3 regions of the Mesorhizobium sp. RCAM 05099 genome follow, and region 1 is predicted to be linked to each of the others. Evidence: predicted binding sites of a transcription regulator. Region 1 holds the regulator's gene; each other region holds the start of a gene.
What was found. Region 1 encodes LexA, which represses DNA repair genes until DNA is damaged. Its sites were predicted from a motif close to TGTTCNNNNTGTGTTCNG; they were not measured.
Positions count from the first base shown of each region.

Region 2: a site for LexA is predicted at 2,842-2,859, ahead of AC56QQ_RS03285 (ImuA family protein). Genes of this name have one in related genera too.
Region 3: a site for LexA is predicted at 2,406-2,423, ahead of AC56QQ_RS02395 (YifB family Mg chelatase-like AAA ATPase). Genes of this name have one in related genera too.

Region 1 is NZ_CM185035.1:3,695,118-3,700,029, forward strand. Features, by position in the region: gene AC56QQ_RS18095 (ComEC/Rec2 family competence protein) at 1-1,858, shown strand, start outside; gene lexA (transcriptional repressor LexA) at 1,852-2,592, opposite strand; gene AC56QQ_RS18105 (GntR family transcriptional regulator) at 2,974-3,708, opposite strand; gene kynU (kynureninase) at 3,870-4,912, shown strand, end outside.
Region 2 is NZ_CM185035.1:680,900-685,811, forward strand. Features, by position in the region: gene AC56QQ_RS03275 (error-prone DNA polymerase) at 1-343, opposite strand, end outside; gene AC56QQ_RS03280 (DUF6504 family protein) at 340-1,815, opposite strand; gene AC56QQ_RS03285 (ImuA family protein) at 1,757-2,818, opposite strand; gene AC56QQ_RS03290 (metallopeptidase family protein) at 3,001-3,423, shown strand; gene AC56QQ_RS03295 (DUF1737 domain-containing protein) at 3,630-3,836, opposite strand; gene AC56QQ_RS03300 (HpcH/HpaI aldolase/citrate lyase family protein) at 3,874-4,764, opposite strand.
Region 3 is NZ_CM185035.1:500,912-505,823, reverse strand. Features, by position in the region: gene AC56QQ_RS02400 (GYD domain-containing protein) at 344-637, shown strand; gene AC56QQ_RS02395 (YifB family Mg chelatase-like AAA ATPase) at 781-2,313, opposite strand; gene gshB (glutathione synthase) at 2,484-3,425, opposite strand; gene AC56QQ_RS02385 (glycosyltransferase family 2 protein) at 3,663-4,907, shown strand; gene AC56QQ_RS02380 (GtrA family protein) at 4,904-4,912, shown strand, end outside.

The sequences.
Region 1 (4,912 bases):
CCTGCTGGTGCCGGTCTGCCTGGCTGGCGGAGCGGTCGGCTACTTTTCCCTGGCGACGGAGCCTGACTTTGCAAAACCCGTCGCGGTTGTCGCCCTCGCGGGGCTCTGTGCGCTTGTCTCGCGTCCCTGGCCGATGACCCATCTGTGCTTCATGGCAGCATTGTTGTGCGCGCTGGGCTTTCTTGCCGGCAAGGTCGAGACGTGGCGGGCCGGAACTCAGATGCTGGGCTCGGAGATCTCGACGCAAGTCACCGGCCGCGTCGTCTCGCTCGACCAGATGGAGAGCGGCCGCATTCGGCTGACCATCGACGTGACGTCGACCGCACGGCCGAAATTACGCTATATGCCGGAACGCGTTCGGCTTTCGGCACGCAAGATACCGGCCGAAACGACCGCCGGCTCCCTGATATCGGGTTACGCCAAGTTGTTGCCGCCAACCGGCCCGGTGCGCCCGAACAGCTACGACTTTTCTTTCGACAGCTATTTCTCCGGAATAGGCGGCAGCGGCTTCTTCCTTGGCAATCCAAGGATCGTCACAGCCGATAACGACGACATGCCGCTGGCGGCCCGTCTTTCCTCGGCGGTAGAGAATGCCCGCGAAGCCATTGCAGACCATATCAGGGGCAGCGTCGGTGGCGCCGAAGGTGAAATCGCCGCTGCGCTGATCGTCGGCGTGCGCGCCGGCATTCCCGATGAAATCAACGAAGCGATGCGGCGGACCGGCATCTATCACATCATTTCCATTTCCGGACTGCACATGGCGCTGGTCGGTGCCTATGCCGGCTGGTCGGATCATCGTGCGGGAAAGACGAGACCGCCGCCGCCAAAGCGGTCATTGCCCAGTTTCCTGACGCGAAAATTCCTGCTGGCGATGGGTGGCCTTGCCATGACCTCCATCATCGCCGGCAGCGCGACGGCGCTCTTCGCCATCTGGCATTTCCAGCGCGTTTCGCCGCTCAGCCCGTTCGCCAATCTGGCCGTCATGCCGATCGTCTCGCTGGTTGTGATGCCTTTCGCCGTTCTCAGCGCGCTGGCGATGCCGTTCGGCGTCGATGGTCCCTTCCTCTATGTGATGGGCAAAGGCCTGACCGCGATGATCGTCTTGTCGGCGTGGATCTCGGAACGCTCACCGATCGATGCCGTCGGGCTGATTTCACAGCAATCCGTGCTGCTGGTGGCGATCGCCCTAGTCATTGCGACGATGGCGACGACATGGCTGCGGCTCCTGGCACTGCCATTCGCGCTTGCCGGCCTGTTGACCGTTTCGGATACGCGCGCGCCGGATGTGCTGATCTCGGAGGACGCGAGGCTGGTGGCGCTGCCGATCGGCGGCGGCGAACTCGCGGTCAGCCGGGCGCGTCCGAACGAATTCACCGTCGACAACTGGAAACGCGCACTGGCATCCGAAACCGTCGTCGTGCCGGAGGTGTTCGACAAGGGAGACGGACAATTCGACATCGCGGATTCCGCCGAACTGCCGCTGGGAGCGCCTTTCTACTGCACCGCCGGCGTATGTCTCGCAAGGCACCCGTCTGGCGCTATCATTGCGCAAGTCGAGGATCGCAAGGACGCGTGGAAGGCCTGCGGCTTCGCGGAACTGATCGTCATCAATGACGCGACAGCTTATGATCCCTGTCACAATCCGCTGGTTCTGGTCATCACCAAGCGGCAACTCGCCCGCAAAGGCAGTGCGGCCGTCTTCTTCGATCGTCGATCGGCAATCATGCCAGCAACGGTCAGCTTCGCTGTGAACAGGCCATATCGACCTTGGCACACCCAGCGCAAATTCTCACGCGAGGCGAGGGGCCTGCCGCCCTATCGCAACCCTGAAAAGGCGGTCACCAGCACTGATCAGTAGCGCCTGATCAGCCCAACGAGCTTGCCTTGCACCTTGACCCTGTCCGGTCCGAAAATGCGTGTTTCGTAGGCCGGATTGGCGGCTTCGAGGGCAATCGAGGCACCCTTGCGGCGAAACCGCTTCAGCGTCGCCTCCTCGTCGTCCACCAGTGCCACGATGATCTCGCCCGGACTTGCGGTATCGGCATTGCGGATGATGACCGTATCGCCATCGAAGATGCCGGCCTCGATCATCGAGTCGCCCTTGACCTCCAGGGCATAGTGTTCGCCACCCATGATCATGTCCGGCGGCACCGAGATCGAATGCGTCTGATGCTGGATGGCGTCGATCGGCACGCCGGCGGCGATGCGACCCATCACCGGGATCGACACCGCGGAGACCACGTCGTCGTCATTGCCGGCCGAGGGCATGCGTGAAGACGCCGGCTTGATCTGCCGGCCAAGGCCGCCGCCTTGACCGAGGCTGCCCTGGATGACGCTTGGAGAGAATTTGCGCGCCGCGTTGAGGCCGGGCGCGATCGAATCGGGCAGCCGCAGCACTTCCAGGGCGCGCGCCCGGTTCGGCAGCCGGCGAATGAAGCCACGTTCCTCGAGCGCCGTGATCAGTCGATGAATTCCGGATTTTGAAGCGAGATCGAGCGCTTCCTTCATTTCGTCGAAGGAGGGCGGAATGCCGCTTTCCTTGAGCCGTTCATGGATGAACATCAGCAGTTCATGTTGCTTGCGCGTCAGCATGGCGGCCCCCGAGGCATTGAACGAAGGTTTGAACCAGAATCGAAAAACAAACCCAGAACAAACACTATCTGTTCCAGTTGTGTTCCGCAACCGTTTAAAGTTTAGTGAATTTGTTAAGACGGCTGAAATTATTTGGCGCTTGGCAGCGGGCCGTGATCCCCGGCCGGCCGCCGCCACAGTGCACTTGCACACGTTGAAATTGTTATGGTTAACGGCCTGTGGACCAGCGTGTGCCGAGGCTTGGCCTCAGTCGCCCAGAGACGTCGGGAAGCTGCTTTTTCACTTTCACCAGTCGTTCGCCCGCCGTGAACGAAACGAAGCCAAAACGCCAACTTTTGCCCAAGAAATTCCTATATCGGCTTTTGCCTCAGTTCGTCTACCTCATTGCCTGTTTGGGCTGCCGTCACCGGCATGGACATAGACATGCAGCGTATAGCCGATGTGCACCGTCATCAGCGCTTTCGCGCGTTCGATGTCACGATCCAGCGCTGCTTCCATGAGCGCAGTGTGATGTTCGATCGCGACAGCCCGTCGCAACGCCTCCATGGCCTCCTCATAGCCATGCAACTGGCCGGTGGCCGCCCGCAACGTTGGCGCAAGGCCCAGGAAGCGGTGATGGCGACGCAACTGATCCGCGATGGTGGACTGGAAGTTGAGCAGCCAGGGGGATGTTGCCGCGCTGAGCAGCGCCGCGTGGAAGGCCTCGTGCTTTTCATCCCATCCGTCGACCACTTCATCTGAAGGGTCATCAACCGCGGTCTTGCAGCGCGACAGCCGGTAGTGGGCCGTGACGACGGCATCTTCCCATTCATGGCCGCCCTTCTCGATCGATTCCTGGAGCAGAGGCAGCTCAATCACCAACCGGGCGCGTGACAGATCTTCGAGTTCGGCGCGCGAGACCGGAGCGACGGCGAAGCCGCGATTGCTGATGGAAGTCACCAGGCGCTCCGCCTCCAGTCGCGACAGCGCTTCGCGCAACGGTGTCCAGCCGATGCCATAGCTATTGCGCAGCGTGCTGAGCTTGAGCGGCGCGCCGGGTCTCAGGCGGGTCGTGAGGATATCGCGGCGCAGCAGCCTGTAGGCCGCTTCAGTCTTCGAGTGTCCATCATCCAACATCGTTGCCATCCGCGCACAGCGCATCAATTATATATGAAAATCTTCTGTGGTGTAAATTATATATAATGTTTGACACAATCCGGCAGACTGCGCATGATCGGCCGGCCGATTTCACCTGTCGTGTTCATCTGGGCGCGCGTGTGCGCGGAGGACAATCGATCATGAATGCAATTCCCGATCTCGCAACAATCGAGGCATTGGATGCCGCGGATCCGCTGCGCTCCATGCGCAATCGCTTCGTCTTGCCGGAAGGGGTGATCTATCTCGACGGCAATTCGCTGGGTGCCGCTTCACCGGCCGTCTTCAACGAGATCCAGAAGGCCGCGACACAAGAATGGGCGCAGGACCTCATCCGTGCCTGGAACACCGCCGGCTGGTTCGACATGCCGGTCGCGCTCGGCGACCAGCTCGGACGCCTGATTGGCGCCGCGGCTGGCCAGACGGTGGTCTGCGATACGACCTCGATCAACATCTACAAGGTGCTTCACGCGGCGCTTGGCATGCGGCCAGACCGGTCGGTCATCGTCGCCGAGGGCGACAGCTTTCCAACGGACCTCTATATGGCCGAAGGCGTGGCATCGACGCGACCGGGCACTGTGCTGCGGCTCGAGGGCGTCGATGCGCCAACCATCGAAGAGCTGATCGATGAGCGCGTCGCCGTCATCCTGGTCAACCACGTCAACTACAAATCCGGCCAGTTGCGCGACATGGCGGCGCTGACGCGCAAGGCCCATCAAGCCGGCGCGCTGATCGTCTGGGACCTTTGCCACACGGCGGGTGCCTTGCCGGTCGAGCTCGACGGCGCCAATGCCGATTTCGCTGTCGGCTGCACTTACAAGTACCTCAATGGCGGCCCGGGCTCGCCGGCCTTCATCTATGCCGCAAAGCGCCACCATGGCGATGTCCGCCAGCCGCTCAGCGGCTGGTGGGGCCATGCGCGGCCTTTCGCCTTCGAACAGGGCTATGCGGCTGGCGTCGGCATCCGCCGGTTCCTGTGCGGCACGCAGCCGGTATTGTCGATGCGGGCGCTCAAGGGCGCGCTGGACCTCTGGGACGAGGTCGACATGGCGGCGGTGCGCAAGAAAAGCATTGCGTTGACCGAGCTGTTCATCCAGCTCGTCGAAGCCAGATGCGGCGCCTACGGCCTCGAACTCGAAAGTCCGCGCAATGGCAATGAGCGGGGCAGCCAGGTGTCGTTCGTTCA
Region 2 (4,912 bases), 3.0 Mb from region 1:
GAAGGGTGGCGCCCTTTTCGGTTTCGTCGCGCAGATTGGCCTGGGTGAGCATGCGGCAGAGATGCCCCCAGCCCTTGCGGTCCCGCGGATAGGCGAGAATGTCGGGCGTGCCGTCGCCAAAAACCAGCCGGCAGCCGGGGTGATAGGAAAGCGCCTCGACCTTGGCCTGCTGCCAAGCGCGCACCACGCCTGCCACCGTGTTGCGGTCGGCAAGCCCGATCGCCGAGAAGCCCATGAGCTTGGCCGCGACCACCAGCTCCTCCGGCTTGGAGGCGCCGCGCAGGAAGGAGAAATTCGACTGGATGCCGAACTCGGCATAGGGAATGACGGTCAGCGCATTCATGCGAAGACGCCATGCATGAACCAGCGCGGCGGCACCTGGGAGCCGCCATAGAGGCCTTGCCGGTAGAGCCAGTAGCGGCGGCCGTCGGCATCCTCGATGCGGAAATAATCGCGTGTCGATGCTGCCTCGTCGCTCGCGGCTTCATGCCACCATTCGGCGGCGATGCGTTCCGGCCCCTCGGCGCGCGTGACCCGGTAGAGCGCGCGCCGCCAGCGGAAATTCAGCGGCGGGCCCTCCGGCATTTCGGTGGCCGGCACATCGATCGGTTCGGGCGAGCGGAAAAGCCGGATCGGCCGCTCCGGCGGGAAGACCGTCACCGGAGCCTGCATCTTGTCGGGCTTCTTCGGCGGCGTGGTCCGGCGCGGGGCTTCGGTGAAGGGGATCGTGGCGACGGCGCGTTCCGGCAGATGGCTTTCGACGGTGACCGGCCGCAAAACCGCGCCATCGCCGAGCCGGGCGCGGATGCGGTCTGCGAACAGCGCGATATCGGCGCCGTCGTCGGTCGTCTCGCCGGCAAGGTCGGCCTGCTGCATGTCGAAGGTGGCCGCCGCCAGCACCGAGAGCCGGACGAGATCGAAGCCATAGCCGGCATCGATGTCCTGCTCGAGCGCGGCCAGCCGTTCATGGAACAATTTCTGGATCAGTATCGGTTCGCGCAGCGGCCGCGACGTGCCGAGCGCGATGCGGCTGACGGCGCCGTCGACGCGAAAGAGCAGCAGCGCCAGCGTCCTGGCGCCCTCGCCGCGACGCTCGAGGTCGGTCTTCAAGGTCGTCGCCAGCATGCCCACCAGCCGCTCGATATCCTCGGTCAGGGTGACGGGTTCGGCCAGATGACGTTCGACCGAAAGCGGCGCGACGGGAAGGCGCGGCGATACAGCCTCGTCGAGACGGCCAAGCGCCTGGTCGAGGCGCAGCAGCAAGGAGGCGCCGAAACGGCGGGCGAGCGGCGCGCGTGGTGCGGCCATGACCGCGCCCGCCGTGCGCAGGCCGACGCTTTCCAGGCTGGCGCGGGTCGCCGGCTCGATGCGCAGCGCCGCCAACGGCAAGGGCGCCAGCAGCGCTTCCTCCTCACCGGAAGGCACGATGCGGTCGCCGGAAAACCGTGCCGCCGCCCAGGCCGCGCCCGGCGTGGCGGCAAGCCCGGCGCGGACATCAAAACCCTGATGGAAGAAGCGCGACAGGATGTCGTCCAGCATGGCGCGTTCGCCGCCGAACAGATGGGTGCAGCCGGTGATGTCGAGAAACAGGCCGTCGGCACTGTCCAGCGCCACCAGCGGGGTGTAGCGGTCGCACCAGTCGGCAAGACCTTCAAGCAGGCGGCGGTCGGCGTCTGGATCGGCCTCGACGATATCGATCGACGGATGCATGGCGCGCGCATCGGCGATGCCCATGTCGCGCTTCAGGTGCAGCGCCTCAGCCCGCTCGTCGAGGGCCGAGATGCGCTGCGCGTTGCCTTGGCGGTGGCTGATCACGAGCGGTGGGTGCGGCAGGTGATCCGACGGCCGGGAACGCCAGGACCGCCCCAGACGCTGCCGCAGGATCCTTTCCGCTGCCAGATAGGGAAACCACAGGGACAGGATTCTTTGCCCGTTCTTTCTGTCTTTCCTCGCCCCTTCTTTCGTCGCCCGCTCTTTCGTCGAATGCGCGTTCATCGGGGTTCCACTCCAGTGTGAATTGTCCAGGCAGGGCCGTGCGGCTCTTGCCGATGGTGACGGTGAAGGCCGGGCGGCCGATCGAGCCGGCGAGCGGCCCGGCGATGGTGTCGCGTGGTGTTGCCGGCGCCGAAGCGACGATGAGGCGGACGGGTGCCGCCGTCGGCTCGGGCTCCGCCGCCTGCCGCAGCAGGAACACCGGCCGGCCGGCACCTAGCGCCCTTGCATGCAGCCGGCGCGTCGCGGTCAGGTCCAGCCGCTGCGGATTGCCGCGGATTTCAAGGATGACGGCGGCGAGCGCCGTCATCCGGGCGGCCTCCTCGGCGACCCACAGCGCATCGACAAGTTTTGGCGCCTCGGAAAACAGCAATTGTTCGGGCTCGATGCCGAACGAGGCCCGAAGCCCCCTGGCATAGGGAAAGCCGGCCTCGCGGAAAATCTCCGACGTGCCGATCCACAGCACCGGCAGCCCCTGCGCCTGCTTGAGGATCAGGCTCGTGAGCGACAGCGCGAAGCCGGCGACGGCTCCGGCATCGCGGGTCTGCGTGCCATGGATTTCGCTCAGGGCGGCTTTCGGCAGGCCGCCGCTCAGGGCGGCATCGAGCCGCTCGACGCCGGTGGGCAGGAAGGCATCCGGCAACGCCGCGGCAATGCCGCGCCGGACGATTGTAAGATCGGTGTTGGGGGTGAGATCGGCGCTGACATCGGCATCAAGGGGCGCGCCGGCGAGCGCCTGCAGGCGCTCGGGCAGCGTTCCCTCGATCTTCGCGATCTGGCGGCGCAGGGCAAAAACAGTCTCCCGCGCCACGGCGGTCATCGCCATGACGGTCAGCTTCCACTCACAATTGTTCCTGTTATGTTCCTATAGATTCCAGAGGGTGCCCCAAGAGTCAAGCAGAGTCACAAGGAATTTATTCCTTCTTGCCTCGAGGATGCCGGAGCCGCCGCCGCGTCATTTGCCGATTCCGGTGCGAAAGCCTATATGCCGGGTTCAAAGGACAAAGCATGGCCCGCATCTACAAGACCCGCACCTGGCACGACCAGTTCTCGCCATCCATGGAGGAATTGGAGTTCCTGGCGCTGGAGTCCTACGCCCACCTGCCGGAGGAGTTCCGCAAGCTGACCGGCGAGATCATCATCCAGATAGCCGAATTCCCGACCGACGAGATCATGGACGATTTGTCGCTGGAAACGCCGTTCGACCTGCTCGGCCTGTTCGAAGGACGCGGCATCGCCGAACGCTGGAATCCGCAGACCGGCGAAGGGCCGAACCGCATCACGCTCTACCGCCGCGCCATGCTCGACTACTGGGCCGAAAACGAGGAAACGCTGGGCGACATCGTCACCCATGTGCTGATCCACGAGATCGGTCATCATTTCGGCCTGTCGGACGATGATATGGAGCGGATCGAGGAAGCGGCGGAGTAGGCTGTGCCGATATTCAGGTGACGCCGGCCTGCAAATGGCGGTCCCCTGCGCTTCCCCGTTCTACTGCGCCGCAGTAGAACTGTGCTCACGTACCCAAGTACGCTCCGCTCCGGTTCTCAGGCACCACCCGTTTGGTCGCTTCGCGCCCGACTCCGACTCGGCCTGACCTGAATCCCGACACAGCCTGCGTCGGCGCTTTGCAAACCCTACCAGTCGCTGAGCTTGGTATCGGGCCCGTATTCCTGACCGTCGACATCCTTGACCACGGCCTGGCCGCAGCGCATGGCCTTGGCCTTCTTGTCATAGCCATAGGTCGGCGAGCCGAACAGGTGCCAGCCCTTGTTCAGCGCCGCCGTCACCTTGTGGCAGAAGCTGGCGTCGTCCGGGCCAGTCAGAAAGCGATAGAGTTTCATCCGTCAATTCCTGTCGTAGGGATATTCCCGCCGGTGATCATGCGCCGATGGCGGCTGCCTTCGCCAGCAGTTTTTCAGCCTGCGCCAGATGCAGCCGCTCGACCATCTTGCCATTCAGCGCGATCACGCCCTTGCCGGCGTTCTCCGGAAGCGCGAAGGCCTGGCTGACCAGGCGCGCCTCGGCCACGGCTTGAGTGGACGGCGCAAAGGCGCGGTTGGCCGCCTCGATCTGGGCCGGATGGATGAGGGTCTTGCCGTCGAATCCCATGGCGGCCGCTTCCACACATTCCTGGGCGAAGGCGTCGAGGTCGCGAAAATCGTTGGAGACGCCATCGAGCATGTCGAGGCCACCGGCTCGCGCCGCCAGCACCATCTGCATCAGCCACGGCACGAGATAGCGCCGGTCGGGTGTCGCCAGCACGCCGGTATCCTTGACCAAATCGTTCGTTCCGGCAACGAAACAAGCCAGTCGTGAGGCCGGATCCCGACCAAGTTCGGCTATAGTGCCGATGTTGAGCAGTGCCTTGGGCGTCTCGATCATCGCCCAGATTTTCACGCTGTCGGGGGCAAAATTGTCGTCGAGCACATCGCCGGCCTCGAGCAGGTCGCGCGGCGTGTCGACCTTGGGCAAGAGGATGCCATCCGGCTCGCAGCTTGCAGCGGCCAGCAGGTCGGCGGCGCCCCATTCGCTGGCCAGCGCGTTGACGCGCACCACCATCTCGCAGCGATGGCCAAAGTGGTTGGCAACCGGGCGGTTGGCGAAAATCCCCGCCAGCTTTTCGCGCGCGGCAACCTTGTCGGCCGGGGCGACGGCATCCTCGAGGTCGACGATGACGGCGTCGCAGGAAAGCTGCGCGATCTTGGCCAAGGCCTTGTCGCTGGAGGCCGGGACGTAGAGCACCGAACGGCGCGGGCGATAGGTATCCATGCCTGATCTATGCCGCGTGCGGCTGGTGGAGGCAAGCGTCCGACCGGTACCTGATACGAGCCAACCGCGAAAGCTTGCGCTGCCCCTCATTGCCCGTCCTTTGCAGCAGTTGCGGAAGGGAACCCTTCCTCTCCCCCGTCGATCGAGG
Region 3 (4,912 bases), 3.2 Mb from region 1:
CGGTTTGTCACGGATAGGGAAAGTTGCAATTTCGATCACTCAGGGCTGTCACCTTTCGACGCCTTCACGAGGGCAGCGTTGCCGTCGCCATGGCGGCGCGTCGGTTTGACTGGCCACACCATCTGCATGAATGTTCCGCCAGATATCGGCAAATAACGGCCAAGCGTGGCGTCACTCCGAGGGTGCCCTGATCCCTCATATTCGCGATATATGCGTGAAAAGCCCCGTCGCGCGGGCCTGATTTTCCGTCCGTGGTTCGGGCGCCCGGCTCATGGTATCATGGCCATGGGAGACGGCGGACGCGCCGTGAGCGCCCGTACGCTCCCTATTGTGGGAGGAACCAATGGCTTACTACGTATTGCTGTCGAATTTCACAGATCAAGGTATCAAGAGCATCAAGGACACGCAGAAGCGTGCCGACGCCTTCAAGGCGATGGCCAGCAAGAGTGGCGTCAAGGTTCACACGCTGTTGTGGACGCTTGGCCAACATGATGTTGTCGCGATCGCCGAAGCCGACGACGACATTGCCGCGACCGCTCTGGCCTTGTCGATCGCATCGCTAGGCAACATCAGGACCCAGACATTGAGGGCGTTCGACACGGCGGATATGGCCAAGATCATGGCAAAGATGGCCTGACCGCCAGCCATGCGCGGGCGATCGAAGCCGGCTGCCGAGCTGAATGGCGGCAGGGTTGTCTGTTTCCCTTAAGCGAAAACCCCGGCGCGAGAGGCCGGGGTTTTCGCTGTCCTCGCGAAGAAGCTCACGCCGCTTTCGGCCCTTCACGCCGCCTGCGCCACCCGCTCCGAGCTCATGCGGTAGGAGATCGCTTCGGCGAGATGGATGCGGCCGACGGTTTCGCTGGCATCGAGATCGGCGAGCGTCCGCGCCACTTTCAGCACGCGGTGATAGGCCCGCGCCGAAAAGGCGAGCTTTTCGCTGGCGTCCTTGAGCAGCGACAGGCCGGCAGCGTCGGGCATGGCGATGTCTTCGATCACCGACGGCGCGCAATGCGCGTTGGTGGTGGCGCTGGTCACGCCGAGCCGTTCGAAACGCTCGCGCTGGATGGTGCGGGCGCGTGCCACGCGCAGCGCCACATCGGCACTTTTCTCCGCCCGGTCGGGCCGGATCAGGTCGCTGGCCGAGACTGCCGGCACCTCGATCCTGAGATCGATGCGGTCGAGCAGCGGGCCTGAGATACGCGCTTGGTAGTCGGTGCGGCAGCGCTCGCCGCGCAGGCAGCGATAGCCCGGCTCGCCGGCCATGCCGCATCGGCACGGGTTCATCGCCGCCACCAGCTGGATGCGCGCCGGATAGGTGACGCGATGGTTGGCGCGCGCGATCATGCAGTCGCCGGTCTCCAGCGGCTGGCGCAGCGCGTCGAGCGTCTGCGGTGTGAATTCCGGGAACTCGTCAAGGAACAACACGCCGTGATGCGCCAGCGACACTTCGCCCGGCCGCGCGCGCAGGCCGCCGCCGACCATCGCCGCCATCGAGGCCGAATGGTGCGGGGCTCGGAATGGCCGCCTGTCGGTCAGCTTGCCTTCGCCGAGCTCGCCCGCCACCGAGGCGATCATCGACACTTCCAGCAATTCCTTCGGCGCCAGCGGCGGCAGGATCGACGGCAGCCGCTGCGCCAGCATTGATTTTCCCGAGCCGGGCGGCCCGACCATAAGCAGGTTGTGGCCACCGGCAGCCGCCACTTCCAGCGCCCGCTTGGCGCTCTCCTGGCCCTTGATGTCGGCAAGGTCGGGCAGGTCGCGCGCCGAGGCGTGGATGCCGGCCTCCGGCCGCGACAGCACCTGCGTGCCACGAAAATGATTGGCAATGGCGATCAGGCTGCGCGGCGCCAGAATGTCGAAATCAGCACCCGCCCAGGCCGCTTCCGGCCCGCAGGCGAACGGACAGATCAGGCCCTTGCCCTCGGCATTGGCGCCGATCGCCGCCGGCAAGGCGCCAGCGACGGCGGCAATCGTGCCGTCGAGCGACAATTCGCCAAGCACGACATAGCCGGCCAGCATGTCGCCCGGAATGGCGCCAAGGGCCGCCATCAGGCCAAGCGCGATCGGCAAATCGTAGTGGCTGCCCTCCTTCGGCAGGTCGGCCGGCGCCAGATTGACGGTGACTTTCTTGGACGGCATCGACAGGCCGGAGGCATGCAGTGCCGCCTGCACCCGCTCGCGGCTTTCGGCCACCGCCTTGTCGGCCAGGCCGACAATATGCATGTTGACCTTGCCGGGTGCGATCATCACCTGCACGTCGACCGGCACAGCCTCGATACCCTGGAAAGCGACCGTGCGAACCCGCGCCACCATTTTTCCCACCCCTGGATATGGGCTTGCCCCAGCCCGTGCGATCAGGGCCCTGAAAGCCCCTGGGGAGACAATCACAGTTTCCCGGCCAAGGCAAGAACATTACAGGAACAGTCGCGCGCTGTGGTTGCAGGCGGATTGTGCCGGGTTGCAGGGCGAAAAATGGAGACGGCCTACTTCCGCTTGTCCTCGATCGCGTCCCAGAACAGGCTGGCGATGTCGGCGCCGCCGAAGCGCTTGACCTCGCGCACGCCGGTCGGCGACGTCACGTTGATCTCGGTCATGTAGTCGCCGATGACATCGATGCCGACGAGGATGAAGCCGCGCTCCTTCAGCGAGGGTCCGATGCGGGCGCAGATATCGCGCTCGCGCTCCGTCAGCTCGGTCTTTTCGGCGCGGCCGCCGACATGCATGTTGGAGCGGGAATCATGCTCGGCCGGCACCCGGTTGATGGCACCGACCGGCTCGCCGTCGATCAGGATGATGCGCTTGTCGCCCTTGCGCACCTCCTTCAGGTAGCGCTGCACGATATAGGGTTCGCGGAACATCTGCCCGAACATCTCGAGCAGCGAGGCGAGGTTGCGGTCAGCCTCGTGCAGATGGAAGATACCGGCGCCGCCATTGCCGTAGAGCGGCTTGACGATGATGTCGCCGAACTCCTTGCGGAAGGCGGCGACCTCCTGGCTGTCCTTGGTGATCAGCGTCTCAGGCATCAGGTCGGCAAACTCGGTGACGAAGATCTTTTCCGGGCTGTTGCGCACCCAGGCCGGGTCGTTGACCACCAACGTCCCGGGATGGATGCGCTCGAGGATGTGCGTGGTGGTGATGTAGTTCATGTCGAAGGGCGGATCCTGGCGCAGCAGGACGACGTCCATTTCCGCGAGATCGGTACGCACCTGCTCGCCCAGCGAATAGTGGCTGCCCTTCTCGTCGCGGACGGTCATTTCCTCGATGCGGGCAAACACCTTGCCGTCGCGCAGCGACAGCCGGTCGGGCGTGTAGTGGAACAACTGGTGGCCGCGCCGCTGCGCCTCCAGCGACAGCGCGAACGAAGTGTCGCCGGCGATCGAGACGGTGGAGATATGGTCCATCTGGACGGCGATTTTCAGCTTCATGGCAGGTCTCCGGCGCATCGGATGGCGACTGCCTTGCCTGTACAGCCTCGCCGCGCGTCTGCCAATCGCGACATTTTGAAGATTGGCATCAGGCAACCGCATGCCTGGCCGCCACCGGTCGGTTGGAGACAAGGCAAGGCTGCGCGTCATCGTTTTCTTAAGCCTTGCCGTGCAAGGGTAGGCGCCGAATTGCCCGGCCTGCCGCTGCCGCACCGGGTCCTCGATGGAACAACGACCATGAACGCCGTCACCGCCATCCGCGCCGCTTCGGCCAAAGAGCTCGAACTCACCATCCTCATGCCGTGTCTCAACGAGGCCGAGACGCTGGCCGTCTGCATCGGCAAGGCGAAGGCTTTTCTCGGCAAGGCCGGGATCTCCGGCGAGGTCTTGATCGCCGACAATGGCAGCACCGACGGTTCGCAGGATATCGCCGCCGCGATCGGCGCCCGTGTCGTGCCTGTGGCCGAAAAGGGGTATGGCGCCGCCTTGCTTGGTGGCATCGCCGCTGCCAAGGGCCGCTTCATCATCATGGGCGATGCCGACGACAGCTATGATTTCGGCGCGCTGGAGGCCTTCGTCGCGCGCCTGCGTGACGGCGCCGACCTGGTCATGGGCAATCGCTTCCAAGGCGGCATCGAGCCCGGTGCCATGCCGCCGCTGCACCGCTATCTCGGCAATCCGGTGCTGAGCTTCGTCGGCCGGCTGTTCTTCCGCATCAGGACCGGTGATTTCCACTGCGGTCTGCGCGGCTTCAACACCGAGAGCATCAGGAAGCTCGATTTGCAGACGACCGGCATGGAATTCGCCAGCGAAATGGTGGTGCGCGGCGCGCTGGCCGGCCTGCGCATCGAGGAAGTGCCGACCAAGCTCAAGCCCGACGGCCGCAGCCGGCCGCCGCATCTCAGGACCTGGCGCGACGGCTGGCGACACCTGAAGTTCCTGCTGGTCTACAATCCGCGCTGGATGTTCTTCATACCGGGCACGGTGCTCGGCGGCCTTGGTATGCTGTTTGCGGCGCTGCTGGTGTTCGGGCCGCTGCGCGTGATCGACAATCTGTCGCTCGACCTCAACACCTTCGTCGCCGCCTGTTTCATGGTCGTCACCGGCGTCCAGCTCATCACTTTTGGCGCCATTTCGCGTTACTATGCCGAGATAACCGGCATTCTGCCGCCAAGCCGACGTTCCGACTGGCTGACCAGAACCATCAGCACCGACCGTCTCGCCACCAATGCCGGCATCTGTTTCGCCGGCGGTGTGCTGTTCTTCACCTATGCCGTGGCGCGCTGGGCGCATCTCGGCTTCGGTCCGCTGAACGATTCCGAAATCCCGCGTATCGTCGTGCTCGGCCTCAGCCTGATCGTCATTTCATTCCAGGCATTCTTCTCGGCGTTCCTGCTGGGGGTTCTGGAGATACCGGTAAAACGGCTGAAAGCAGGCCAGGCCAACCGATCGGCCGAAACCGGCGCGCCTGCTGAAAAATGAACGGG